DNA from 4 places in the Arthrobacter sp. R1-13 genome. Region 3 is predicted to be linked to each of the others. Evidence: riboswitches for the same ligand, from Rfam matches in the RefSeq annotation. Region 3 holds a riboswitch; each other region holds the start of a gene.
What was found. Region 3 has a riboswitch for thiamine pyrophosphate ahead of thiO (glycine oxidase ThiO). Riboswitches for the same ligand answer to the same signal wherever they lie in the genome.
Positions count from the first base shown of each region.

Region 1: another riboswitch for thiamine pyrophosphate. It lies ahead of M1D88_RS12280 (bifunctional hydroxymethylpyrimidine kinase/phosphomethylpyrimidine kinase); the one in region 3 lies ahead of thiO (glycine oxidase ThiO).
Region 2: another riboswitch for thiamine pyrophosphate. It lies ahead of M1D88_RS19360 (ECF transporter S component); the one in region 3 lies ahead of thiO (glycine oxidase ThiO).
Region 4: another riboswitch for thiamine pyrophosphate. It lies ahead of thiC (phosphomethylpyrimidine synthase ThiC); the one in region 3 lies ahead of thiO (glycine oxidase ThiO).

Region 1 is NZ_CP096420.1:2,666,353-2,673,433, forward strand. Features, by position in the region: gene proB (glutamate 5-kinase) at 1-265, opposite strand, end outside; gene obgE (GTPase ObgE) at 255-1,844, opposite strand; gene rpmA (50S ribosomal protein L27) at 1,964-2,227, opposite strand; gene rplU (50S ribosomal protein L21) at 2,288-2,596, opposite strand; gene M1D88_RS12280 (bifunctional hydroxymethylpyrimidine kinase/phosphomethylpyrimidine kinase) at 2,939-4,510, opposite strand; TPP riboswitch at 4,493-4,590, opposite strand; gene M1D88_RS12285 (Rne/Rng family ribonuclease) at 4,710-7,081, opposite strand, start outside.
Region 2 is NZ_CP096420.1:4,169,335-4,176,415, forward strand. Features, by position in the region: gene M1D88_RS19350 (energy-coupling factor transporter transmembrane component T family protein) at 187-987, opposite strand; gene M1D88_RS19355 (ABC transporter ATP-binding protein) at 984-2,540, opposite strand; gene M1D88_RS19360 (ECF transporter S component) at 2,540-3,172, opposite strand; TPP riboswitch at 3,242-3,383, opposite strand; gene M1D88_RS19365 (SRPBCC family protein) at 3,586-4,500, shown strand; gene M1D88_RS19370 (FAD-binding oxidoreductase) at 4,584-5,978, shown strand; gene M1D88_RS19375 (hypothetical protein) at 6,030-6,824, shown strand; gene M1D88_RS19380 (DUF4166 domain-containing protein) at 6,821-7,081, shown strand, end outside.
Region 3 is NZ_CP096420.1:3,114,469-3,121,549, forward strand. Features, by position in the region: gene thiO (glycine oxidase ThiO) at 1-1,140, opposite strand, end outside; TPP riboswitch at 1,189-1,308, opposite strand; gene thiE (thiamine phosphate synthase) at 1,335-2,021, shown strand; gene M1D88_RS14380 (ferritin-like fold-containing protein) at 2,076-2,795, opposite strand; gene M1D88_RS14385 (RNB domain-containing ribonuclease) at 2,837-4,348, shown strand; gene M1D88_RS14390 (DEAD/DEAH box helicase) at 4,627-6,339, shown strand; gene M1D88_RS14395 (DNA-methyltransferase) at 6,348-7,081, shown strand, end outside.
Region 4 is NZ_CP096420.1:2,766,397-2,773,477, reverse strand. Features, by position in the region: gene ffh (signal recognition particle protein) at 1-137, shown strand, start outside; gene M1D88_RS12820 (alpha/beta fold hydrolase) at 198-932, shown strand; gene thiC (phosphomethylpyrimidine synthase ThiC) at 901-2,745, opposite strand; TPP riboswitch at 2,741-2,848, opposite strand; gene M1D88_RS12810 (amidohydrolase family protein) at 2,963-4,045, shown strand; gene M1D88_RS12805 (VOC family protein) at 4,160-5,035, shown strand; gene M1D88_RS12800 (hypothetical protein) at 5,153-5,590, shown strand; gene rpsP (30S ribosomal protein S16) at 5,790-6,206, shown strand; gene M1D88_RS12790 (RNA-binding protein) at 6,208-6,450, shown strand; gene rimM (ribosome maturation factor RimM) at 6,593-7,081, shown strand, end outside.

The sequences.
Region 1 (7,081 bases), 450 kb from region 3:
CAAGATCCCTGGGCCGTTTCGCCAAGCCGAGGGGCGCCAGGCCCGCGGCGATGGCCCCTGAAGAGACCAGGATGATCTCAGTTCCGGCGTTCCGTTTGTGGGCCAGAGCATCAGCAAGGCCGGTCAGGGCTTCTTCGGAAATACCGCCTTTGATGCTGGTAAGGGAGGACGAACCCACCTTGACCACAATGCGGCGGGCACCCGAAAGGACGCTCCGGTCAGGAACCGTTGAGGTCCTGACCGGGCTCACCGCCTTAGTCGTCATCTTCTGCGCCCAGTCCACTCTCCTTGAGCGGGCGTGCGACACGGCGGCCGCTCACGGATTCGGTCCAGATACCAGCCTTGCGTTCTGCTTCCAGTTCGGCGCGGGCGGCGGCCTTGGCGTCCTTACGTTCCTGTTGCTCATCGCGCTTCTGGCCACGCGTGGGGCGGTCGCCAATGTCGGCAAAGCGGACATCGGTGCCGCGCGGTGATGCCAGCAACTCTGCACCCGCCATCATGGTGGGCTCCCAATCGAAGACCACGCCGTCATCTTCGCCGATCACCACGGTGTCACCGGGCTTAGCGCCCTGTTTGAACAGTTCGTTTTCCACGCCAAGCTTGGCCAGGCGGTCGGCGAGGTAGCCGATGGCTTCCTCGTTGGTGAAGTCCGTCTGCTTAACCCAGCGCACCGGCTTGTCGCCAAGCACGCGGAAAAGCGGTTCCAGGTTCTTCTCTTCCCGGCGGATCTTGAATCCTGCTTCATTGACGGCGCGGGGACGCAGCACGGGCGCGTGAACCTTCGGCGGGGTGGCGGCGATGGCGTCACGGGCTGCCTTGACGATTTCAGCCATGGCAAACCCCAGCTGGCGGAGTCCCTCGTGGCTTGTCGCGGAAATCTCGAACACACGGTATCCACGCGATTCCAGCTCGGGGCGCACAAATTCGGCCATGTCCTTGCCGTCCGGGAGGTCCACCTTGTTCAGCGCAACCAGGCGCGGACGGTGGTTCAGCGGAACAACCTCGCCGTCGGTTCCCGCGTAGCTCATGTCGACGGCGTACTTCTCAAGTTCAGCTTCAATGATGGCGAGGTCTGACAACGGATCGCGATCCGATTCCAGAGTGCCGCAATCGAGGACGTGAACCAGGGCCGCGCAGCGTTCGACATGCCTGAGGAAGTTATGGCCCAGGCCCTTACCTTCGCTGGCGCCTTCGATGAGGCCGGGAACATCGGCGATGGTGAAACGGACGTCGCCGGCCTGGACCACGCCCAGGTTGGGGATGAGAGTGGTGAAGGGGTAATCGGCGATCTTGGGCCGGGCCGCAGACATGGCCGCGATCAGGCTGGACTTGCCCGCCGATGGGAAGCCGACAAGTGCGATGTCCGCGATGGACTTGAGTTCCAGGACGATATCGCTGGACTCGCCTTCGATGCCGAGGAGGGCGAAGCCCGGCGCACGGCGCTTTTGGGAGGAGAGCGAAGCATTTCCCAGGCCACCGATTCCGCCGGCTGCCGCAATGTACTCTGCACCTTCTCCTACGAGGTCAGCGAGGACTTTGCCGTCCTTGGATTTGACCACGGTGCCATCCGGAACGGGAAGGATCAGAGTTTCGCCGTTCTTCCCGCCGCGCCAGTCGCCCATGCCAGGACCGCCATTGGTCGCGTGGCGGTGGGGTGCGTGGTGGTAGTCCAGCAGGGTGGTGGTCTGGTGGTCAACGCGCAGGATGACATCGCCGCCATTGCCGCCGTTGCCTCCGTCGGGACCGCCGAGGGGCTTGAACTTTTCACGGTGAACGGAAACACAGCCATGGCCGCCGGTACCGCCGGATACGTGCAGTACTACCCGGTCTACAAAGCTCGCCACGTGGATCTCCTCAGTGCTGATTTCCGGACGTCCGAAAGATGCCCAAGATGATTGTAATGCGGTTAAAACACCGGTGGAGCGGACCATATGGCCCGCTCCACCGGTTCAAAAACTATTTGTTACTCTGCAGCTGCAGCAGTAACGATGTTCACGACCCGACGGCCGCGGCGGGTGCCGAATTCAACAGCGCCTGCCTGCAGTGCGAACAGGGTGTCGTCGCCGCCGCGTCCTACGCCGGCGCCCGGGTGGAAGTGGGTGCCACGCTGGCGGACGATGATTTCGCCAGCCGAAACGACCTGGCCACCGAAGCGCTTGACGCCAAGGTACTGTGCGTTCGAGTCACGACCGTTGCGAGTGGAGCTCGCGCCTTTTTTATGTGCCATTTGAAATGCCTGCCTCTAAATTCTGGGGAATCTGCTGAAAACCTGAACAGTAACCAGTGGCTACTTGATACCGGTGATCTTGACCTTGGTCAATTCCTGACGGTGACCCTGGCGCTTCTTGTAGCCGGTCTTGTTCTTGAACTTCTGGATGACAATCTTCGGACCACGGAGGTCCTGAAGGATTTCAGCCGTAACCGTTACCTTAGCCAGGTCCGCAGCTGCGGACGTGATCTTGTCACCGTCTACCAGGAGCAGTGCGGGCAGCTGAATGGTGCTGCCGGCTCCACCGGTGACGCGGTTCAGGGTAACGAAGTCTCCAACGGAAACCTTCTCTTGGCGGCCGCCTGCGCGGACAATCGCGTACACCACTTGGGAACTCACTTCTCTCGACGTTTCTTACTAAATTTGCGTGCGGAACCTGGGTCCGGTTGTTTGGCCTGGCTCACGCTGTGCCTCAACGCCGTGGATTCCTCAAGGAAATCCGTGAGCTAGCCCGGAAACAATGTCCACCCGTTTTCTAAGTGGCCCGTTCCCGAGGTCAAAACCCAAGTGTTGGCGTAAGCACCGAAGATCTAGTTTACGCTAATTTTGCCTTCGGTCGCAAATGAGGCTGGTTCCGGGGCTGAGTACGTGATAGGGGCCACATGGGCTTACCTCACGACTTCCCGAACCTTGCCCCATGATCTTACAGGCTCTCCGCCCGCTTCACGTTCATGCGTGCAGGCGCGGCGCGTCAAAGAATTCCACCTCGTAGCGGGAGGACTGCCCGAACGCCACCGCCATGGCTCGGCGCTCGGCTTCGGAACCTGCGAGAGCAGCGCGTTCCGTAAACCCGATGGCCTGACGCGTGGCGGCGGCAAAATCCTCGTCCGCGTACGTCCGTAGCCAGTCGGCGTAGGCATGTTCCGCCGGAGCTCCGTTGGCCTGGAATTCCAAGTGAAGGGTGGCCCCTACTTCTGCATAGAGCCAGAAGCATGGCAAAGCAGCAGCAACAAGCACTCCGTAGCTTCCCGCCAGAGAGCTGGCAAGGAGGTGGTCCACGTACGACTTTGTCACTGGTCCCAGCTCAGATTGAACAGGGCGGGTGCTGAGCCAATTGCGGTGGAGCTCGGATTCGACTTCCAGACACTGCTGTGCGGACCGCGCCCAGAACAATTGTTCCTCTTCGGTGGGAGCCATTGCGGAGGCCCTTGAGAGCACCCTTGAGTATCCATTCAGGTAGATCGCGTCCTGGCTGAGGTAGTAAGCGAACTGCTGTTCAGGCAGTGAGCCTTCAACCAGGCCACGGATGAACTCGAGGCGGTAGATGGACGCCAAATGATGATCGGCGCTCTCGCGCAGTTCCTCCATGAAGACTCTTCCGGACTGCACTTCTGTCTGTCCTTTGGGCTCCGTTACGGGCATGGCCGGAAACTGGTGAAAGTGATGAACAGGGCCGGCTCCCCTGCCCACTTCCAGGATGTCTGATCCCTCCAGGGCTCCGCGCAGCCAGGGCTTGACCTCCCGCAGGGCCTCTTCCCAGTTTCCCAGCCGCGCCTGGCTTGTCGCCAAAGCTGATGAAAGTGAACATCCAGTACCGTGGCTGTTTCGCGTGGGCACACGCTCGCCCGGAACCACCACCACCTTCGCCTGAAACCCAGCCGAAACACTCACGAGGGCATCGGGGCACTCCCCGCCGTCGAGATGCCCGCCCTTTACCAATACCGTGGCGCCGGTGACGGCTGCAAGGCGTTTGCCCTGCTCGAGTGCCGCTTTCCAGTCCTTCGCCAGGGGCTCCTGAAGCAGCATGGCCAGCTCGGGGAGGTTCGGCGTGAGCAAATCAGCCAGCGGCAGCAGCGCCCGGAGTGCTGTTTCGGCGGATTCCTGCAGCAGCCGGTCCCCGCTGGTGGCCACCATGACAGGATCCAGGACGACGACGCCGGGACGGACCTTCGTGAGCCAGGCCCTGACCACGCCAATGACGTCCGCGTCTCCGAGCATCCCGATTTTCACGGCGTCCACGACGATATCGTCGCTGATGGCCTCCAACTGTTCGGCCAGAAAGGAGGCGGGCGGCACGTGGACGGCACGGACGCCTTGGGTGTTCTGCGCCGTAAGGGCCGTTACGACGGCCATCGCGTAGCCGCCATTGGCGGCGATGCTCTTGAGGTCTGCCTGTATCCCAGCGCCGCCGGAAGGATCAGAGCCGGCTATCGCCAGTACCCGGGGAATAGTGCGGAGAACTGCGCTGGCGGAATCGGCAGCCGCAGGTGACGGCAAAAACGTTGAGGACAAAGGAGACATCCCTTCGCCGGTGCTAACCGGACAGGTTCAACGGGTGTGGATCTCAGCCGGCCCTTTGCGCGGCACCCCGTGTCAGGATCCCAGCCTAGCGGGTGTGGGTGAGTGTTAAACAGCCGAAGCCCGGACCGGGATAATCCGGTCCGGGCTTCAGCCATTGACTGTCGCCTACTGGCTGCAGTTCCCCTTGGGACAACTCACCTCACAACTCTGAGGCAGGCACTCCCACACCCAGGATGATGGGCTCGCTTGCAGTGGTGGCAGGCTTGGCCGGCGCTGCCGGGGCCTTGGCCGCGTGAGTGGAACCTGTGGCGGCAGGCGCATCCTGGTTCTGCTCGACGGCGGTCTCGTTCGCAGCTCCCTGCGCACGGCTGGCGCTGCGGTTACGGCGTCCGCGCCTTGAGGAGGATCCTGCTGCTATCGGAGCGGCGTGGACCCCGGGGGCAGTGACCGGCGCGGCGGCAGGCTTCCGGGTTTCCTCAGTCTCCTGTGGCTGATCGCTCTGTTCACCCAGGTGGGCGAAGGCCTCGGCCAGCAGGTCCAGGGTCAACTCCGGTGTCCCCGTTGACGCTTCACCAGCGTGGTCCACGAACGGAAGAACCACTCGTTCACCACCGAAAGTAAGGACAGTAGCGGGACGTCCGCCTGACGTGTCGTCGCCCTGGCCGGTGCGCCCGGCGTCGGAACCTGCCTGAACTGGCTCTGTGGCCTGCGGGCGTGAGGTTTCACGGGAGCGGGACGGTGCCTGGGCAGCGGGTTCTGACCGGACAGCTTCCCGTTCCGCCCCGGTTGCGCTGGCCCGGGCGGCCTGAACGTCGTCGTCATGAAGGTGGGCGGCGTGGGCTGCGGCGGCAATGTTGGCCAACGCTGCCCGGGTTGCTTCAGCCTTGGCATGACGCTCGGCGTCGGTGGGTTCGGCGTGAACGGGTGCCGGAAGCGTCAGCGGCTCTCCCAGGGCCTGCCCGCCCTTGCCGCGACGCCGCTTGCGCTCAGTCCGCGCAGCGGGCTGCACTTCGGCGCGCGGCACGTAGTGCTCCGCGGCGACGGTGTTGGCCCTGCGGTGCTCCACTGGCTCGTCGTGGGTGACCACGCCGCGGCCGGCGCAATGTTCGCATTGCTCGCCGAAGACCTCCAGGAGGCCTGTGCCCATACGCTTGCGTGTCATCTGGACCAGGCCGAGGGAGGTAACTTCAGCCACCTGGTGCTTGGTCCGGTCCCGGCCCAGGCACTCGACCATCCGGCGGAGCACCAGATCCCTGTTGGACTCCAGGACCATGTCGATGAAGTCGATCACGATGATGCCGCCGATGTCCCGCAGGCGCAGTTGGCGCACTACTTCCTCGGCGGCTTCCAGGTTGTTCTTGGTGACGGTCTCTTCGAGGTTTCCGCCGCTCCCCGTGAACTTGCCCGTGTTGACGTCGACTACCGTCATCGCCTCGGTACGGTCGATCACCAGGGAGCCGCCTGACGGCAGGAATACCTTGCGGTCCAGTGCCTTGTGGATCTGCTCATCGATGCGCCAGGCCGAGAAGATGTCCTGGTCCTTGGTCCACTTTTCCAGGCGGCCAACGAGGTCCGGAGCCACGTAGGTCACGTAGGCCTCGATGGTGTCCCAGGCTTCCTCGCCGGAGACGATCAGCTTGGAGAAGTCCTCGTTGAAGACGTCGCGGACAACCTTGATGGTGAGGTCCGGTTCCCCGTAAAGCAGTTCCGGTGCCAGGACCTTCGTGGAGGTCGCCTGGCTTTCGATGCCTTCCCACTGCGCCCGAAGGCGGTTGATGTCGTGGGTCAGCTCCTCTTCGGAAGCCCCCTCGGCAGCGGTACGGACGATGACGCCCGCATCTTCGGGCAGGCGGTCCTTGAGGATTCGCTTGAGCCGGTTCCGTTCGACGTCGGGAAGCTTGCGGGAGATTCCGGTCATGGAGCCGCCAGGCACGTAGACCAGGTAGCGTCCGGGAAGGGAAATCTGGCTGGTCAGGCGTGCGCCCTTGTGCCCTACGGGGTCCTTGGTGACCTGGACCAACACGGAGTCGCCTGATTTAAGGGCGTTCTCAATGCGGCGCTGCTTGCCTTCCAGGCTGGCCACATCCCAGTTGACCTCGCCGGCGTACAGCACGGCATTACGGCCGCGGCCAATGTCGACGAAGGCAGCCTCCATGGACGGCAACACGTTCTGGACCTTGCCCAGGTAGACGTTGCCGATCAGTGAATCCTGCTGGGTCTTTGACACGAAGTGCTCGGCCAGGACGCCGTCTTCGAGAACGGCGATCTGAATTCTGTCATCGCGCTGGCGGACGATCATCTGCCGGTCAACTGATTCACGGCGTGCCAGGAATTCAGCTTCAGTGATGACCGTGCGACGACGGCCCGTGTCGCGCGACTCGCGCCGGCGCTGCTTCTTCGCCTCAAGGCGGGTAGAACCTTTGACGCTGGTGACGCGGTTGCTCACCGGCGCCTCGGTGACGGCCCGGGGTGCGCGGACCCTCGTTACGGTGTTGGGAGGATCGTCGTCTCCCCCGCCGGTAAGTTCGATGTCCTGGTCACCACGGCGGCGACGACGACGGCGGCGCGAGG
Region 2 (7,081 bases), 1.1 Mb from region 3:
TCTGGTGCGATACGAGACTGGGTAGAAGAGGCTCCCCGTGCAGGTTCCCGGCGCAACCGGCCCCGCCCCGCATAAACGTTGCTTGCCCGGGCCGTCTTTGCGGCTCCAGACCGCTCGTGTTGGCGAGGGCCGCTTGTGAGGCCGTTCCTGGGAGCCAGAACGTTCGGGAGGGCTACATCAGCACCGTTAACCGGTTGCCGCCCAGACCAGGTTCCACGTCCCTGCGCCGATCGCGGCAGTCACGGCGGCAGCAGCGATCACCGTTCCGCCCACGAGCACCCAGATGTCCAGCCTGCTGTACGTGGATTCACGCGCCCACGTCCGCTGGGCTCCGCCGAACCCACGCGCCTCCATAGTGACCGCCAACCTTGAAGCGCGCCGGATGGCCTGCACCAGGAGCCCGAAACTCTGGCCCAGCGTGGCCCGGAGCCGCTGCGAGGGAGCGCCGCGGGAACCTACTCCACGCGCGCGGCGGGCCATCCCGATGGTTTGCCATTCCTCCGCCATAAGCCCTACAAGGCGCATCGCAGCCAGAGTTCCCAGGACGAAGCGGTGCGGCAGTTTCGCTTTTTGGGCCAGGGCGTCGGCAAGGTCTGTAGGGTCGGTGCAGCTCATAAGCAGCACCGCCGGCAGTGCAATTGCCAGCCCCCGGAGCATAAATCCCAGCCCCAGTTCAAGGGAACCTGCGCTGATGGACCAGATGCCGACGTCGAGCAGTATCCTTCCGGTGTCCGGAGCCAGGATGGCGGTACTCCAGCCGCCCAGGGCTGCGGCGATGATCAGAGGCCAGCCCCGCTGCCACAGGAGCAACGGAGTCAGTCCTGCCAACGGGAACAGCAGCAGCTCGAAGCCCAGCGCCACAGTCGCCGAGACCCAGTCGATGGACAACGCCAGGACCAGCGTGATGAGGAAGACGGCGACAAACTTAGCCAGCGGGTTGGCGCGGCTGAGGAGCGATTCACCCCGGAGGGTCAGGGCTTCCCTCATGATGCCACCATTTCCGGAGTCCCCATTGCGAGTTCGGTGCCGCCGAGGACCGAGGAGAATTCCTGGTCGTGGGTCACGGAAACCACTGCGGCTCCGGCGTCCAGGAGCTCGGAGAGGAAAGAGGCGAGTTCGGCCCAGGTGTTGGCGTCCTGGCCAAAAGTGGGCTCATCCAGCACCAGCACCTGCGGGTGGGCGGCCAGTACTGTAGCCACCGAGAGCCGTCGCTTTTCGCCTCCGGACAGTGTGTAGGGGTTGGCGTCCACGAGGGAAGTGAGCCTGAGCCGCTCCAGGAGTTCGTCGACGCGTTCCTCGCCATGACCCAGATGCCGGGGGCCGAAAAGGAGCTCGTCCAAGACTCTGCCGGTGACAAACTGGTGCTCAGGTTCCTGGAACACCGTGCCGATCCTGGAAATCAGCTGTTCGGCCTTCCACTTGTATGGATCAATTCCTGCGCCGGCGCTGAGCTCAAGGGTGGCAGATACCGCTCCGGCCACAGGCTTCAGCAGCCCGGCCAGCGTGAGGGCAAAGGTGGACTTTCCCGAGCCGTTAGGCCCCGTGACGGTCAGAGCTTCGCCGGCGCGAACCTGCGCCGATATCCCGCTTTGCACGGGTGTGGGAGGAAGCGTCTTGAAGCCGCGACGCCGGGGCTGTTCACGCGAGACCGCAAGCTCTTCCGCGGCGAGGAGCAGCTGGCCGGTACCGGTGCTGCCGGGGGGCAACGCAGCAACTGAACCCCGCGGGCGGGTCGCCGGAATATGGCCGGGAACCCAGACGCCCGCCCTGATCAGCATCTCCTTTGCCTGCTCCAGGACCCGGTCAGGCGTTCCGTCAATGAGCACCGCGCCCTCATTCGAAGCTCCCGGCTGCAGCACCACGATGCGGTCCACAAGGTCTTTCCACACCGCAACACGGTGCTCTACCACCACCAGGGTTGCGCCGGTCTTCTCCAGACAACGGCTCACGGCGTCACGGACTTCCAGCACCCCGGCTGGATCGAGGTTGGCGGTGGGCTCATCCAGCAGAATGAGTCCGGGACGCATGGCCAGGATGCCGGCGAGCGCCAGGCGCTGCTTTTGCCCGCCGGACAGGGCGGACGTCGGGTGGTCCAACGGCAAGTGACCCAGCCCGACGTCGTCGAGCGCCTCATGCACACGTGCCCAGATCTCCGCCCGGGGTACTGCAAGGTTTTCGGCACCGAACGCGACGTCGTCGCCGAGCCGGGACAGGATCACCTGCGTTTCCGGATCCTGCTGCATTAGCCCGGCACGCCCGCGCTGGGCACGTGGCGGCTGGCTGTCAATGAGCAGCGAACCGGACTCGTCGGAGTCCCCGGCCTCGCCGTCGTCGTTCGTGTCGCCGAGCACCCCCGCGAGGGCGTGCAGGAGCGTGGACTTACCGGCACCCGAGGGGCCGAGCAGGAGCACCCGCTCCCCCGGGCGGATGTCCAGATCAAGCCCTTGGACGGCAGGGCTGGGCCTCCCGGCGTGCCGCCAGGCCCACCCTTGTGCCGTTACCCCGGCAGGGCGGACGCCGCCGTCGCGAATCGGAGTCATCAGGAGAAGACGGGCTCCGTCGCAGCCTTACGGGAGGCGAAGGAGCTCAAAACTCCGGTCTTCGCGAGGCCACGGGTGGCGATCCAAGACAGGGCCCCGGCAATGACGGCACCCGAGATTGCCGTGAACAGGATGTAGGCTGCCTTGTCGCCGGCTGCGTAGGCGATGTTCCAGCCCCAGGGCGCGAACGAATCGTTCAGGCCGCAGAACAGTCCCGCCCCGGCGCCGGCAAGCAAAGCGACCGGAAGGTTGAACTTCTTGTACACAAACGCCGCGAACACCAGTTCGGCGCCAAGGCCCTGCAGCAGGCCGGAAATCAGCACGGTGGTGCCGTACTGCGAGCCCATGAGGAGCTCGCCCGTTGCCGCCACTGTCTCGCAGAAGAGGGCCGCGCCCGGCTTACGGATGATGAGCATCCCCAGCACCGCGGGGATCATCCAGCCACCTGCGTAGAGCCCGGTCAGGGGCGGGTAAACCGCATTAAGCGGAGCCGAAATAACGTTGGCGCCCTGGGACCATGCCCAGAAGATCACGCCTCCGGCGACGGCAATCAGCGCCGCCACCACAATGTCCACAACGCGCCAACTCTTTTTGCTGGCAGTGGGGGTCTGCTTTGCAGAAATTCCAGTCATGTCTTCCTCCTGAGGAACAGGAGGGGAAAGTGCTCCCCGGCTACCGCGGATTGCGCCGCTTCTGCCGGACACTCTGAGAACTCGACTCCCTTGCGCCGGTACTAACCGGATCAGGTTCGAGGGTCTGCGGCTGTCCGCACTCTCAGCGCCCATCCATCGCACTCCCGGAATCCCGGTAATGCCCGACGGCGGCGCTCCCCTGTCGTAATCAATCTGCCCTTGTGGGCGTTGTCCAGTTTACACCTGACGGTGCTTGAAATTTTTGTGCCGATGTCACAATCGGTGGCGTAGGACTCTTGCCGACTGGCGGGGCCTCTAGGTGCCGGTTGTCCGTTCCGATTGGGGGTATTGACCCGTTTCCCGCTGAGGGCTACGTTGACCCTGCAGCCACGGTTCAATGTAAGGGATGGACCATGAAAATCCTCGCAGCGGTTTCGATGGCGCAACTGCTTGTCCACGTTGCGGGCGCACGGAAGGCGATCCGTGACCGGGTGCCGTATGACACTCCGTCCGGGCGCGGGAAGCCCGAGAACGTCGCCCGGGACATGTGGAACCCTGCCCTAGGCAGCGGGATGGCCGCGCCGTGGCCGGTCCTTGGGGCCCAAGCTATTGGCATCCTGATGCTCTTTGGCAAGCCGCGGCCCTGGGTGGGGAGGGCCTTGGGATGGCTAGGCTTCGGGTACATCTACGGCTACCTGAGTGAGCGCAGCGTCCGGGCATCCTTCCGGCACCCCGATATGAAAACCACTCCCCTGACCGTCCTCGGCACCGTCCTCTCCATTGCCATGGCCCTGTCAGGTCTGTCACGGACTGAACGGTCCGATGACTTCGGCCCTCATGAGCTCGCACGCGACGGCGTGGCTCCGACGCTGAGAGAACACCTCGTGAGAAGGCTCCAACTGGAATCGCGAATTGAGCTTCAGGCTCCGGCTTCAAAGGTCTTCGACTTCGTTGCAGACCACACGAACGCTCCCCAATGGCAAAGCGGCATCGATGAGATACGGCGTATCACGCTGGGTCCTATCGGCGTTGGCACCGAGCATGAATTAACGCGGCGATTCGCAGGGATGAAGGTCGTCGCCCGTAACCGCTTCATTGCATACGAGCCCGGCCGCTTCGTCGCCTTCGAGATTCCCTCGGGCAAGATGACCGGAGTCGCCTCCTATCTGGTCGAGCCCACCGGCGCCAACACCTGTCGGCTCATCAGCAATGTGGATTTCCAAGTGACCGGGCTGGCCCGGTTCGCCATACCCCTTCTGACGCTGATGTTCAAGCGAGACGACGAAAAGGCGCTAGCCAACCTTAGGGCCCTGGTGGAGCACGCCTGAGCCGATGATTGGTCCCCCGATTCCCTCTTGTCAGTTAGTCCGAACGGTGGGAATCTGCTCAGAGAAGAGAGGTCCGTGAGGCTATGGCAGAGAGCACGGAGATCGACAGCGGTGCTGTCGATGAACTACAGACATCCTTTCGGGGTGAACTCCTCCGGCCGGATGATGTTGGTTACGACGCCCATCGCAAGGTGTGGAACGGATCGATTGATCGCTATCCCGCACTCATAGCGCGCTGCACCGGTGTCGCAGATATACGCGCTGCCCTCCGGCTCGCCCGCTCGCAAGACCTGCTGGTCGCCGTGCGGGGAGGCGGTCATAGCTTCCCTGGGCTGTCAGTGTGCGACGACGGCATGCTTATTGATCTCGGTCCCATGAAAGGGATTCGAGTGGACCCCGAGGCCGGAACGGCCCGTGTTCAAGCCGGCGTACTCCTTGGCGAGCTGGATCGCGAGACGCAGGAGTTCGGTCTCGCTGTTCCTTCGGGAATCGTCACCCACACCGGAGTGGCGGGCCTCACGCTGGGCGGCGGCCTCGGGTGGGTCATGCGCAAGTACGGGCTGACGATTGATCAGCTTCTGTCCGTAGATGTGGTCACCGCCGAAGGCGGACTGGTCAGGGCCAGCGAGGATCAGAACGCCGACCTCTTCTGGGGCGTGCGGGGCGGTGGCGGGAACTTCGGCATAGTCACCCAGTTCGAGTTCCGTCTTAACCCTGTGGGCCCCTACGTAATGGCGGGTCCGGTCTTCTGGCCGATGGAAGATGCTCCGGAAGTGCTGCGCTTTTATCGGGACTGGATCGGGGACTGCCCCGACGAGCTTATGACCATCGCGGTGCAGAGAAGGGCGCCGGCGCTGCCGGTCGTCCCGCCTGACCTGGTCGGAAAGCACGTCGTTGCGATCGCAGCCTGCTATGCAGGACAGGTCGAGGAGGGCGAACGGGTCCTGCGACCCCTCAAGGAATTCGGTTCGCCTGTGCTCGATCTTTGCCGGCCAAAACCCTTTCTAGAGCATCAGAAGATGTTCGATCCATCGTTCCCCCACGGCTGGTCCTACTACGTCCGGTCCTGTGACGTCGCAGCGCTGGACGACGACGTCATTGACATCGTCGTCGAGCATGGCATGCGCATCACCTCGCCGATCACCAGCATCGGTCTCTGGCAGATGGGCGGAGCGGTGGGGCGTGTCGGAGACGGTGCCACCGCGTTCAATGGCCGCCAAGCCGGGTTCACCTTCAACATCAACGGCAACAGCATGACCGCCGACGGCTTCGATGCTGAGCGCGAATGGGCCCGCAACTACTGGGCGGCCCTCGAGCCCCACCACACCAGCGTCTACGTCAACTTCCTCATGGAAGAGGGCGAGGAGCGGGTCAGGCAGGCCTACGGTGCCGCCAAGTACGACCGGCTCAAGGCACTCAAGCGCAAGTACGACCCGACGAACTTCTTCAGGCTCAACCAGAACATCAAGCCCGGCTGACGGCGTTACCAGTTGACTCCCTGACACGCTTATGATCCTGAGATGGGGGAAATGCGAAGCAAGGACGTGCCCGCGCGCGGCAAGCAGATTTACGTTGAAATCCTGATCCACGCCCCGATGGAAAGACTTTGGGAGCTGAGCCAGGACCCGGACCTCCATCCGCGCTGGGATCTCCGGTTCTCCAGGATCATCCCGACGGGCCTTGGCAACGACGGGCATTCACAGTTCCGGTATGAGTTCCGGCTGCCGTTTTACGCCATCAGTGGCATCGGCACATCGCTGGGCAATAAAACGACAGCAGGCGGACAGGCGACGTCGGTGCTTAAGTTCTCCACCAGCAACCCTCTCTCGCCGATCGGTCCCGGCTCGGGCTACTGGCGTTACGTACCCGTGGATCAGGGCATCCGCTTCATCACCGGCTACAACTATGCTCCCGGCATGGGCGCCATCGGGCGAACGCTGGACGCACGGTTCATCCGCCCCGGTCTCGGCTGGGCGACATCGTTAAGCTTTGACCGGCTTCGTCTGTGGGCCGAGTCGGGCGTTGATCCGGCCCGGAGCCGCAACGCGTGGTTCCTTGACGCGGCAGCGCGCACCGCCGGCCTCGCCGGAGCGGCGGCGCTCCTTCGCCATGCTGTTGCGGCACGCACGGCTTCCGCTGCGGCACTTGGCGTGACCCTTGGCGCTTTGGCCCTGACGCTGCCCTCCCATCCAACGGTGCCCAAGGCAAAACGCTGCCTTCGTCAGCCACCGGACAGGGGTCCGGCGGAAGCGCCGGCGTCACTGAAGACACTGCCGGAACCGGACCACAGGACCCAGCGACAACTTGAGGGGGCAGGGGTATGACCTCCATCTTCGCGACGGCCCTGGGCCCGGATTTCCACCGGCTGCACCCGATGCTGCAACGGCGCTTCGGCGTGGACCTTGACTTAGGCTATGCCTGCATCGGAAGCGGCAACTTCTCGGAAGTGCGCCGCGGGGCGTGGTGGACTGTTCCTTTCCTCCGCTTCGGCGCTTTCCGGAACATCCTCTTTCCAGACCAGGGGAAGGACATCCCCTTCACCATCGAAAACTACCCCTACGTTGATGGCTTTGGGCGCCCG
Region 3 (7,081 bases):
TATGCCATGGCGGAAGAATCCTGTCGCCACAATGAGGCCCAAGAGGTCAGCGTCACCTGTGCGGTCCCGTACCCTGCCCAGCAGCGGCGCATTGTCAGGGGTGCCGGGCCGGCCGCGGGCGGTGCATTCAAGCAGCTCCAGTTCGGCCACTGCGGGGAGAAGTACCTGCGCGTCGCGCAACAACTGGTAAATACCTCCGGCGGAGACCGCTGCCTCTGCTGCACCTGCTTCCAGGGCTGCTTCCCGTTGCGTGGCTCCGATCACCACAGTCCCGTCGTCCCTTGGAACGATGTACACCGGCACGCCATGAACCATCCCCCGGACCGTTGAGGTCAGGAGCGGCTGGAGGTGGCCCGGGACGCGGAGCCGGATGATATCCCCGTAGACAGGCCGCAAGGGAAGATCGAGTCCCGGCGGAAGGCCGTCCAGTTTTCCTGTTCCAAGTCCGCTGGCCAGGACAGTCTCGCCGGCATGGATGGCTCTTCCGTTGTCCAGGACGACGCCGGCTACGCGGTCACCATCCCATCGCAGGCCGGCGGCCCTCGCCGGGAGCATTTCGCAGGTTCCCCCGGAACGCTGGGGATCGGCCAGAGCTTCGGCGATCCGGGCAAGGAGCCTTCGAGGGTCCACCTGATGATCGGCGGCGATCCGGTAGGCACCGGAGACGGCGGGACTGAGCAGCGGCTCAATGGAGCGTGCTTCACGAACTGTCAGTGGCTCCACTGTGAGCCCGTTCGCTGCCTGCACCCGCCTCAGATCCTCGAGCGCCCGGCGGTCTGCAGCATCAGCGCCGATGACGAGCGTGGGTGTGGTGAGGTATCCGGTACCAGATGCCTCCGCTTCAGAGGGTCCGTTGACACGGCTGTCGATGGCAGGGGCAAGTCCGGCTGCGAACGCAGGCCAGAGGGCTGAGGCCTCGAGCATGAGTTCCAGCAGGTCTTCCTCCTGGTAGTGCAATTCAGTTACCGGGGCCAGCATCCCGGCGGCGGCCCAGCTCGCGCCGGTACCGGGGGCATCGTCAATCAGGACCACGGAGCGCCCACTCAGTGCAGCTTCCCAGGCGATGGCATGGCCCACCACTCCGCCGCCAATGACTGCCACATCCACGCTGATATCCGTGCCGGAGACGGGCTCGTGCATTGGGCCGGTGGACGTTGTGTGGCTGGATGATGGAGAGAGTGCTGAGTGGGAGAGCACTGGATTCCTTCCCTACGCCGGTACTAACCGGATCAGGTCAAGCGGTCGGCTCTGACGCCCTCTCAGCCCGGCAGTTTATGACAGCTGCTGCGGGCTCCCGCGGTACTCCCCCAGTTTAGAGGAACTAGGCTGGTGCCATGACCGAGCCTGCCGTCCACACCACCGCCCGCCTCTACCTCTGCACCGACTCCCGCCAGGGCCGGGGGGACTTTGAGGACTTCATCGACGCCGCCTACGCAGGGGGCGTTGACATCATCCAGTTGCGGGACAAGCAACTGGAGGCTGCGGAGGAACTGGAGCTGCTGGAAGTCCTGCAGGCCGCGGCCCAGCGGCATGGGCGGCTGTGGGCGGTCAATGACAGGGCAGACATCGCGTCCCTGTCCGGCGCTCCCGTCTTGCACCTTGGCCAGAAGGACCTCCCGCTGCACTCGGCAAGGACGTTCGTCGGCAGTGAAACAGTGATCGGCCTTTCCACTCATACCCCGGGGGAGGTTGATGCCGCTATTGCCGCATCACCGGGGCGAAGCGGCCTGGATTACTTCTGTGTCGGGCCGGTCTGGTCCACTCCCACTAAACCCGGACGGACCGCCGTCGGGCTTGAACTCGTCACTTATGCGGCTGACGCCATCAGGGCGGCAGACCGAATGACTGTCGACGGCATACTCCTGCCCTGGTTCGCAATCGGCGGCATCGACCTCGCCAATGTGGAGCAGGTGGTGGCCGCCGGCGCCTCGCGTGTAGTGGTGGTCCGGGCCATTACAGAGGCAGACGATCCTGCGGCCGCAGCCAAGGCCATCCTGCAAGTGCTCGACGCCGGAGCCTGACCCGGGCTTTACGGTCTGATCAACCGAGCTGTCTCACCATCCGAAGCCGATTGGCTAGCCTGTCAGGCCCAATTGGGTCATGCGCCGGGAGTGGTTCCCCGCCAGCTCCTTCATCAAATCAGCAACCATGAGTTTGGCCTCGGCGTCGTCCCGGACGATTCCCACTCCTGAGTCTGACCCGGGTGGGTCATTACCTTGGCTGGCTATGAGGCCCGACAGGAAAGCACGCTCGAAGCCCACCCGCTGCGCCTGGGTGAGAGCCTCCCCCAGCAACCGCCTCCCCCACAAGGCCAGCCTCGACGCCAACCTGGGATCATCGGACAACGCTTTCTTGAGCCGTACACGAAGAATCTCCGTGACATCCTCGGCTGACTGGACCTGCCGGATCAGCTGCCTGCTTTCCGGCTCGACGTACTCGGACACCGCACGGTAGAAATCAGCCGAAACAGTGTCAATCACGTACGCCTTCATCAGGGACTCGTACCAGTCCGCCGGGCGCGTACGATCGTGGAAATGGTCGATGGCGGGCTGGAATGGCAGCATGGCTTCCTCGGCATCAACACCCAACCCTGCAAGCCTGGCACTTACCAGTTCATAGTGCTGGAATTCCAGCACAGCGATCCTGCCCATAACGGCCCGGTCATGGAGGGTGGGCGAGTAACGGGCGTCCGCAGAGTATCTCTCAAAGGCGGAAAGCTCCCCATAGGCCATGACTCCCAGGAGGTCCGCAAGGAAACGGTCCCGGCGAGCGTTGTCTGTGGGGGAAGTGCTCATGATCCAAGACTAATGGCGCAAATCGGGCTAACCTGATTTTCGTGTCACATCATCGTCTGGCTCCCAGTGTTCACGCTCAGAGCAACCAGCTGGCCGCGGCGCTCAGTGCTCTGCGCACCCGCCTGGAGCTGCCCGGCGCCTTCCCGGACGAGGCCCTCAAAGAAGCTGAAAAGGCCGTTGCGGACCACCGCCTTCCGGACCTGGATCTCACGGCCATCGAGTTCATCACCATTGACCCGGCGTCCTCCACCGACCTTGACCAGGCTGTTTTTATAGACAGGGCCGGTGACGGTTACAAGGTCTACTACGCCATCGCCGACGTGCCCTCCTTTGTGGAGCCGGGCGGCCCTTTGGACGCCGAAACCCGACGGCGGGGGCAGACGTTCTACGCGCCCGACGGTCGCATCCCGTTGCATCCCGAAGTGATCAGCGAGCAGGCCGGCAGCCTGTTGGAAGGTCAGCTGTGCTCGGCGTTCGTTTGGGAATTCGATCTCGACCGGGCGGCAGAAGTGTCAAAGGTTGCCGTGCGCCGGGCGACGGTCCGGAGCCGGGCGAAGCTCAGCTACAGGCAGGCCCAGACACAGCTTGATGCAGGAACCGCGCCACTCGTGTTGCAGCTGCTCAAGGAAGTGGGGATCAAGCGGGTCGAGCTGGAGCGGGGCAGAGAGGGTGCAAGCCTGAACATGCCCGAACAGGAAATCCAACAGCTTCCGGACGGCGGCTACCGGATCATTGCAACACCCCAGCTTCCGGTTGAGGACTGGAACGCCCAGATTTCCCTGATGACAGGCATGGCAGCCGCAAAACTCATGCTGAACGGCAAGGTGGGCATTCTCCGGACCATGCCCACTCCCGACGAGCGGTCCCTCGATAATTTCCGAACTCAGACGCAGGCCCTTGGCAAGCCCTGGGATGGTCAATTCAGTTACGGGGAATACCTGCGCACCCTCGATCCCCGGGATCCTAAGCAACTGGCCATCCTGCACTCGGCGGGGATGTTGTTCCGGGGAGCAAACTACACCCCGTTTGATGGAACGGTCCCGGAGAACGCCATTCAATCGGCCATCGGTGCCAGTTATGCGCACACCACAGCACCGCTGCGCAGGCTCGTGGACCGCTTCGTCCTGGTCATCTGTGAAGCACTGAGCAACGGCTGTGACGTCCCCCGCTGGGCACGCGAGGCCCTTCCGTCGCTGCCAGCCATCATGGCCGCTTCCGACCAGCTCGCCGGCAGGATGGAACGCCTCGCCCTGAACACCGTTGAAGCCGCGCTCCTGGTCAACCACATCGGCCAGGAATTCGAAGCAGTTGTGATCTCCGGATCCCGGCAAGGCAAACTCAACGGTAATGGCGGCAACGGCGGCAGCAACGGCAACGGCAACAATGGCAACGGCAGCCTGAACGGGTCCGGACCTTCCGGGATTGTGCAGATTGCAGAACCTGCGGTCACGGCCAGGTGTACGGGAGAGCTCGAACCCGGCACCAACGTCAGGGTCCGGCTGGTGGCCTGCGACATCTCGGCCCCGGAGGTCTTGCTCGAGCTCGTGGACTGACCCAAATCGGGTCGCGTCCAGTGCTTTTCGTGTCAACAGCTAGACTGAAGGTGTAGTAATGGATGCCCGGTCGTTGATTTCCTTCCTTTTAAAGAATCAACAAGCCCGCCCCTACGCGATCTTGAGACACACCAGTTGGTCACCAGTGCCAGCATAGATAGCCCGCGATCGGCTTCCACTGGATTTGCTAGCGCGCCCGAGCGTGCTCCGGAACGGCCTATCAAACCGCCCCGTTGAGCAGGCAGCGCCTAAGCCCAAATGAATAAGGAAACTCCACTGTGAGTGAATTGCACACGCACCAACTTCTGACCGACGACACCGGAACGGAATCGATCGAGCCTGAAGAAACCATCATCTCGGACGAAAAACCGCACGAGATCGAGGAAAAGTCTTTCGCCGACTTCAACGTCCGGGCCGACATCGTCGAATCCCTCGCCGACGCCGGGATTACCCATCCGTTCCCTATCCAGGCCATGACGCTCCCGGTGGCCCTTTCCGGCCACGACATCATCGGCCAGGCCAAGACGGGTACGGGCAAAACCCTGGGCTTCGGCATTCCTGCCCTGCAGCGCGTTGTGGGAAGGGACGATCCCGGCTTCGACAAGCTAGCCGTTCCCGGTGCCCCGCAGGCATTGGTGATCGTTCCGACGCGCGAACTCGCCGTCCAGGTGGCCAATGACCTCCAAAACGCCTCCCGCAAGCGGAACGCCCGCATCGTCACCATTTATGGCGGCCGCGCTTATGAGCCCCAGGTTGACGCTCTGCAGAAGGGCGTCGAGGTTGTTGTGGGAACGCCTGGTCGCCTGATCGACCTTTACAAGCAGAAGCACCTCAGCCTCAAAAACGTCAAGATGGTAATCCTCGACGAGGCTGACGAGATGCTTGACCTGGGCTTCCTGCCGGACGTTGAGACCCTCATCGCAGGAACGCCGGCAGTGCGGCAAACGCTCCTGTTCTCGGCAACCATGCCCGGTCCAGTCATTGCCATGGCCCGCCGCTACATGACTCAGCCCACCCACATCCGCGCTGCAGACCCCGAAGATGAGGGCCTGACCAAGCGCGATATCCGCCAGTTGATCTACCGCGCCCACAGCATGGACAAGATTGAGGTCGTCGCCCGCATACTGCAGGCCCGCGGCCGTGGCCGTACCATCATCTTCACCAAGACCAAGCGCACCGCCGCGAAGGTCGCCGAGGAACTGGTGGACCGCGGCTTCGCGGCCGCCGCGATTCACGGCGACCTCGGGCAGGGGGCCCGCGAGCAGGCGCTTCGGGCTTTCCGTAACAACAAGATAGATGTCCTTGTCGCCACCGACGTCGCCGCCCGCGGCATCGACGTCGACGACGTCACCCACGTCATCAACTACCAGTGTGTTGAAGACGAGAAGATCTACCTGCACCGCGTTGGACGCACGGGCCGCGCCGGCAACAAGGGCACCGCCGTGACGTTTGTCGACTGGGATGACATGCCGCGTTGGGGCCTGATAAATAAGGCCCTCGGCTTAAGCGTTCCGGAGCCGGTGGAAACCTACTCGTCCTCGCCTCACCTGTTCGAGGAACTCGACATCCCCGAGGGCACCAAGGGAAGGTTGCCCCGCAGCAAGCGGACCCTGGCCGGTGTCGATGCCGAGGTCCTCGAGGATCTGGGCGAAACCGGCAAGAAGAACAGCCGCTCCGGCGGCCGCGACAGTGGCAGCGGCCGGGACAGTGGCAGCGGCCGGGACGGCGGACGTTCCGGTAACCGCGACGGCGCCCGTTCAGGCAGCCGGCGCAGTGGCGGCGATACCGGCGGCCGCACAGGTGACCGTCGTCGTCGTTCCCCCGAAAACGAAGCAGGTAACGGCGCTGCTGCCCCGGCGGCAGCTGAGGCCCCTGCACAGGCTGACACGGACCGTCCGGCGCGTGCCCGACGCACCCGGACCCGCACCCGCCGCCGTAACGGCGAAGTGGTGGCCGGCGGCGACGCGCAGTCCAGCACCACCGAGGCCTAAACCCCTCAATGACTGACACTGTCTGGGCGCCGGACGGCAGCAACCTGGTGGTACACGCGGATAACGCGATCTTCCTCCCCACGCTGCCGGACGGCGCCTTCACACTCATCTACGTAGACCCACCCTTCAATACCGGCCGCTCCCAGCGACGCCAGGAAACGAAAATGGTGGTGAACGCCGACGGAGCCGGGGACCGTGTGGGGTTCAAGGGCAGGTCCTACGACACCATCAAAGGCGCACTGCACAGCTACGACGACGCTTTCAGCGACTACTGGTCCTTCCTGGAACCGCGGCTGGTGGAGGCCTGGCGGCTCTTGGCGGACGATGGAACCCTGTATCTTCACCTGGACTACCGGGAAGTGCACTACGCCAAGGTCATGCTGGATGCCATTTTCGGCCGGGAGTGCTTCCTGAACGAGATCATCTGGGCCTACGACTACGGGGCACGGGCCAAGTTCCGTTGGCCTACAAAGCACGACAACATCCTCGTCTATGTGAAAAATCCAGCGAAGTACCACTTCGACAGCGTGGAAGTGGACAGGGAACCCTATATGGCTCCTGGCCTGGTCACACCGGCAAAAAGGGAACTAGGGAAGCTGCCAACAGACGTCTGGTGGCACACCATCGTCTCGCCCACCGGCAAGGAAAAAACCGGCTACCCCACACAAAAACCCGAAGGGCTACTGCGTCGCGTAGTAGCAGCATCCAGCCGCCCCGGCGACTGGTGCCTGGACTTCTTCGC
Region 4 (7,081 bases), 350 kb from region 3:
ACGCCGAGACCCGGCGCTCGCAGGCTGCCAAAGCTCTTCCCACCGGTGCCGCCTTCGGCCAACAGAGCGGCGACTTCGATCCCGCCCAGCTGAACCTGCCCAAGGGCTTCGATAAGTTCCTCGGCGGAAACAAGTAAGTAACCAAGGCATCGATGTCGCCCGGGCACATTGCCCGGGCCTTGCCTTAGGGTTGGGTCATGTTCAAGCAGCGGGTAGTGTTCGTCCACGGCTCAGGCAGCTTTGGATCGGCTGCCTGGCCCAAACAGCACGGCATGGCACTGGCCTATGATGCCCTCTTCCTGCGGCGGTACGGATTCGACCCCCAGTCGGAGCCACTTGAGACCGACTTCGCCGCTGATACTGCCATCATTCTGGGGGCGTTGAGCGATGAGGGGCGCGGAGCCGCCGGTGGTCATGTGGTGGCGCATTCCCAGGGCGCCATCTCGGCAATGATGGCAGCAGTGGAACGCCCGGATCTGGTGTACTCCCTGACACTGGTGGAGCCCGCCTGCCTCTCCTTGACGGCTGAACTTCCCGCGACCGCGGCCCACAGGTCCCTCATGGAGCCGCTCTTCGACATCAGGCACCAGCTTGGGGACGAAGACTTCCAGCGGGAATTCGTCCGCCGTGCTTTTTCGGCCGAAGCGCCCGGGCCAACCACCCCCGAGGCTCGCAAGGCCGCCAGGCGGCTCCGGCTCCAGGCTCCGCCGTGGGAAGCGCCGCTCCACATTGTGCCGGGGGTACCAACCCTGGTCCTCACTGGCGGGTGGGAGCCGCTCTATGAGGAGATCGCTGCTTATCTGCGCGAAACCGGTGCCCTTCACCGGACTGCGGCGGGAGGGCACCGGCCTCACGATTCCGTAGAGGGAGACCGCATTATCCGGTCATTCCTGGCTGACGTCAGCCGGCGTCAGCAGTCCCGGGCTTCCTGATCCTGGTGCCATCATTTGCCGGCACCAGCAATTCGGGCAGATACACCTTTCCGCCGGCGGCGAGGAATTCCTCGCTTTTCTCCCGCATGCCGGCCGTCAACGCAGCTATTTCTGCAACCTGCGCCTGGGCCTCCGCAGACCCGAACTCGTTCCGAATGTCCTGGCTGATCCGCATGGAGCAGAACTTGGGACCGCACATGGAGCAGAAATGGGCAGTCTTGGCTGGTTCGGCCGGGAGTGTTTCGTCATGGAAAGCCTCGGCGGTTACCGGATCGAGTGAGAGTGCGAACTGGTCCCGCCAGCGGAATTCGAACCGCGCCTTGGAAAGTGCATCGTCCCGCTCGTGCGCTCCGGGATGCCCTTTCGCAAGGTCTGCGGCGTGGGCGGCGATCTTGTAGGTGATCACACCAGTCTTCACGTCGTCTTTGTTCGGCAGGCCCAGGTGTTCCTTGGGGGTGACGTAGCAGAGCATGGCGGTGCCATAGCGGGCGATCTCGGTGGCCCCAATAGCCGACGTAATGTGGTCATACCCCGGGGCGACATCGGTGACGAGCGGGCCCAGGGTGTAGAACGGCGCGCCCTTGCAGAGCTCCTGCTGGCGCTCCACGTTCTCCCGCACCAGGTGGAACGGGATGTGGCCGGGACCCTCCACCATCACCTGGACATCAAAATCCCAGGCCCGCTGGGTGAGCTCGGCAAGCGTGTCGAGCTCGGCGAACTGTGCGGCGTCGTTGGCGTCTGCTGTGGCACCGGGCCGTAACCCGTCACCCAGCGAAAACGCGACGTCGTACATCGCGAAAATATCGCACAGCTCGTCGAAGTGGGTGTAAAGGAAGTTCTCCTCGTGGTGGGCGAGGCACCAGCCGGCCATGATGGAGCCGCCCCGTGACACGATGCCTGTGACGCGGTTGGCTGTGAGCGGCACGTAGCGGAGCAGGACGCCGGCGTGGATGGTCATGTAGTCCACGCCCTGCTCGCACTGTTCAATGACGGTGTCGCGGAAGATCTCCCAGGTCAGGGCGTTGGCTTCTCCATTGACCTTCTCCAGTGCCTGGTAGATGGGGACGGTGCCGATGGGCACGGGAGAGTTGCGGATGATCCACTCGCGGGTGGTGTGGATGTCATCGCCGGTAGAGAGGTCCATCACTGTGTCGGCTCCCCACTGGGTAGCCCACTGCAGCTTGTCCACCTCTTCGGCGATAGAGCTTGTCACGGCCGAGTTTCCGATGTTCGCGTTGATCTTTACCAAGAAGGCCTTGCCGATGATCATGGGCTCGGACTCGGGGTGGTTAATATTGTTCGGGATGATGGCCCGGCCTGCCGCCAGCTCGCTGCGGACCAACTCAACATCGCAATTTTCGCGGAGAGCCACAAACCGCATTTCCGGGGTGATCATTCCCTGACGCGCGTAGTGCATCTGGGTGACCGTCCTGCCGCCGACGGCACGGCGGGGCACCGGCTGCGCTCCTTTCCACTCCTCTGAGGCTGCTCCCCGACGGACAGCCGAGCGGCCGTCGTCGAGCAGGGTGCGCTCCCGTCCGCTGTACGGCTCTGTGTCCCCGCGGGCTTCTATCCATTCGGAACGGAACGGCCTGAGACCGACCACCGGGTCGCTGCCGGGACCGGCCGTGCGGTAGACGTGGAAAGGACCGTTTCTATCGCCGTTGGGGGAGTCCTCCAAGGCGATTGCAGTCACCGGCACCTTGATTCCGTTTCCTTCGCCGGAGACGTAGGTGAGGGAGTGTGACTTCAGGGACTGCGTTTCGCCGGAGGGAATTTGGACAGGGCTGTGCTGTGATTCTGGGGTACTCAAGGGAATACTCACTTCCTTCGCCGGCATTACCCGGACAGGTTCAACGGTCGCAGGCTGCGTCAGCCCGATCTCAGCCCCTGCAAGGGCACCCGTGTGGTCGTAAATGAAGCTATCACACCGATGCCTCCTGCAACCCGAGGCGTCCCACAAACCGGGGCGCCGCAGCATCGCCATGCCAGGGAACATCCTGCGGTGGTCCGCCGTTAGGCTTTTGTCCGTGCCGAAAATAATTGAATTCAGCGGAACGGTGCTCACATCACCTGACTTGGAGCGACACGGAATGTGGGCAGTAGACGGGAAGCTGACCTTTCGTCGTCCCGCAGGAAACCCCGGCGTCGTCCTCGATGGCTGGGTGATGCCAGGGCTCGCCGATGCCCATTGCCACATCGGCCTGGGCCCGGAGGGTGAAGTGCCTGACCATGTGGCCGAGGCGCAGGCCCTGCAAGACAGGAATGCCGGCACCCTGCTGGTCCGCGATGCCGGCTCCCCCAGCGATACCAGATGGCTTCAGCACCGCAGGGACATGCCACGGATCATCAGGTCCGGCAGGCATGTTGCCAGGACGCGCCGCTACCTGAAGAACCTCGCCCTGGAGGTGGAGCCCCGGGATCTGGCGGAAACCGTGAGGAAGCAGGCCCGTGCGGGTGATGGGTGGATCAAACTTGTGGGGGACTGGATAGACCGCGACGCCGGGGATCTCGCCCCTTGTTTTCCGTCCTGGGCGGTGAAGGATGCCGTTCTCGCGGCGCACGAGGAGGGTGCCCGGGTCACCGCCCACTGTTTTGCCGAGGACACGCTGGATGACATGCTCGACGCCGGGATTGACTGCATCGAACACGGAACCGGCCTCCTTCCGCGCCACATCCCCCGCTTCATCGAGCAGGGTGTTGCCTTGGTTCCCACCCTGGTCAACATCGGAACCTTTCCAGATATCGCCAAACGGGCAGATGCGAAGTTCCCGGTCTACGCCGCCCATATGCGGTCCTTGTGGGCACGGCGCAATGAGCGCGTCCTGGAGGCATTCGAAGCGGGAGTGCGAATCCTTGCCGGCACAGATGCGGGAACAGTCATAGCCCACGGACGGATCGTGGACGAAGTCCTCGCCCTGAATGCCGCAGGGCTCCCTGCCGCTGCGGCACTGGACTCTGCGGCCTGGGCTGCACGCTCCTGGCTGGACGCCGAAGGCTTGACCGAAGGTGCCAGCGCCGATGTGCTGGTGTGCGCCGAAGACCCCCGCGAATCCCTGACTACCCTGAAGACGCTCCGCCATATCGTGCTCAGAGGGGAAGTGCTTCGTTAGGGGAAGTGCTAACAAGGGGAAATGCTCAATGAGGGAATAAATTGAACCTTCAAGTAATTTAACTCTATGAGTGCAGGTCGCCGATCCGGGCGGCCCCCGAACCAGGAGTGAATTATGACCACGGAAACGAGCAGCCAGGATCTGCTTCCCGCCGACCTCACCATGGGCACAGTGATGCTCAAGGTACGGGACCTGACGCTGATGACCGATTACTACCAGCGCGCCCTCGGACTGGAGATCGTGGCGGAGCAGGATGGCGGGCTCTACCTGGGCCGGCGCCGCCAGCCCCTGGTCCACCTTGCTGCAGCTCCCCGACTGGCTGTTCCTTCCCGTGGCGAAGCAGGGCTCTTCCATACAGCCTTGTTGTTCGAAGACCAGCCGGCCCTTGCGGCCACCGTGGCAACGGCAGCCCACTACGAGCCCCGGTTGTTCACGGGAAGCGCCGATCACCTGGTGAGCGAAGCCTTCTACTTCAACGATCCCGAAGGTAACGGCATCGAACTCTACTGGGACCGCCCCCGTGAGGCGTGGTCATGGGATGGCAAGAACGTTGTAATGGACAGCTTGCCTCTTCCCCCTCAGCACTACCTGCAGCGCCACCTGACCGAAGAGAGAGTCTCCGAACAGCGGGAGTCGGGTGCCGGCGTCGGGCACGTCCACCTCCAGGTAGGCGACGTCCAGACGGCCCAGGACTTCTACGTGGATACGCTGGGCTTTGAAAAGACCGCCGGCTGGCACGGTCAGGCCCTTTTTGTCTCCGCCGGTGGCTATCACCACCACATGGCCATGAATGTCTGGAACAGCCGCGGCGCCGGACCACGCAAGGACACGCTGGGGCTGGGGGAAGTTCTCATTGAAGTTCCCGCAGGGGACGACGTCGGGGCGCTCGCCGACCGCCTGAAAGTCGCCGGGGTACCTTCCCACCACACCGGCCTGGAACTCCGCTTTGAGGATCCGTGGCGCAACAGGATCCGAGTGGCGGTGCGCTGACGTCATGCCTTCCGGGTTGGGCTGCCTTCTGCGTTAGGCTGATTCGGACGGCCACGGTGGGGCTCAAAATCCGCATCGTAGGACCTTCCTCGCAGCGACGGAATGAGGATGATTTCCATGGGGTTCACCGAGATCTTTGTTTCCACCCACGACGGCGCGCTGAAGCGGGCCAGAGCGCTCGACGGCGGCGGGCCGGCCACCGGTGATGCCGTGCGCATCCCAGGAATCAGCGACTTCGAAATCGAGCAGTTGGGCGACCTCGCAGGCGCGGCCGTGCACGCAGCGGGCGCGGACTATGAACTGGCAATGGTGGACGTGGCAAGCGACTCTCTTCTTGGTGTTCCGCCGGCTATGGTCCGGGCCCTGGCCGAATTGCTCAGCTACGAGTCCGAAGGCGAAGGCGATGTGCTTGAACATGTCGCCGAGCAGTGGGCTGCGGAGGATGACATGCCTTTCGGGGCTGATGAAGCCAAGGGCTACGTCCAGCGGATTGCAGAGCTGGCAAGCGGGGTGGACGACAACGATCGGACCGGCCTGTACGTCTGGGCATCGTAGGCGCTAACGGGTTGATGAAGGCCGGGCGGGCGTCAAGTCGAAATCCCGCCGTCGATCTGGCACAATAAGTAGGTACTTGATCTGCGTGGCCCCTCTCTCCGCGTCTGGATCCTGTCCTTTAGAACCCCCTAGTATGGCCCGCCCCACGGGTGCAGAACGCGGGTTCGACCCCGTTTCAGAAACAGGAGTGACCACAAAAGTGGCCGTAAAGATTCGCCTTAAGCGCTTCGGTAAGATGCGCGCACCGTACTACCGCATTGTCGTTGCAGACTCACGCACCAAGCGTGATGGTCGTGCCATCGAAGAAATCGGCAAGTACCACCCCACCGAGGAGCCCTCATACATCGAGGTTGACTCCGAGCGTGCCCAGTACTGGCTGTCCGTCGGCGCCCAGCCGTCAGAGCAGGTTGCCGCGATCCTCAAGATCACCGGTGACTGGCAGAAGTTCAAGGGTCTTCCCGGCCAGGAAGGTACCTTGAAGACGAAAGCCCCCAAGGTTGCCTTCGTTGCTCCGGAAAAGCGCTCCGTGATCATCCCGGAAGCCATCACCAAGAAGGCCAAGGCGGAAGCTCCGGCTGAAGCAGACGCCGAAGCAGAGACCACCGAGGCTGAGTAAATTGCTGGCAGAAGCGCTCGAACACCTTGTCCGCGGGATTGTTGACAGCCCCGAGGACGTCAAGGTCAGTGCCAAGAACAACCGCCGCGGGGATACCCTCGAGGTTCGCGTTCATCAGGACGATCTTGGCAGGGTGATCGGCCGTCAGGGCCGTACAGCACGTGCATTGCGCACAGTGGTGGCGGCATTGGCGAATGGCGAGCAGGTCAGGGTCGACGTCGTCGACACCGACCGCCGCCGGTAATCGCGCCAGCAACACTTGTCTTGGGTCCGGCCCCTTCACCAGATGGTGGAGGGGCCGGACTTTTTTGAGATCCCATACCCTTCCCAGAGCGGCAGCTCGAAACTATTCATCCCGAATCCGGAACAGAGGAACAGAGGAACAGATGCAGCTTCAGGTGGCACGAATCGGAAAACCCCACGGCATCCGCGGTGAGGTGACCGTACAGGTGTTGACGGATGCGCCGGGGGATCGCTTTGTCCCTGGTACCGAGTTCGTGGTGGAACCCGCTTCCGCAGGGCCGCTGACGATTCTGAGCGCCCGCTGGAACAAGGACATCCTGCTGCTCGGATTCGAGGAGATCGAGACCCGCAATGAGGCGGAGACACTCCGTGGAGCCAAGCTATTCATTGAAACCGAGGAGCTGGACGAGGATGACGACGAAGGCTGGTATGAGCACGAGCTTGTGGGACTTGAGGCACGGGTGGGGTCAGAGGTCGTAGGCACCATCGCGGCACTCACCACCCTGCCGGTTCAGGACCTCCTGACTGTAAAGACACCTGACGGCAAGGAAATCCTGGTCCCCTTTGTGGAACAGATTGTCCCTGAGGTCAACATTGCTGAAGGTTTTGTGCTGATCACGCCCCCGCCGGGG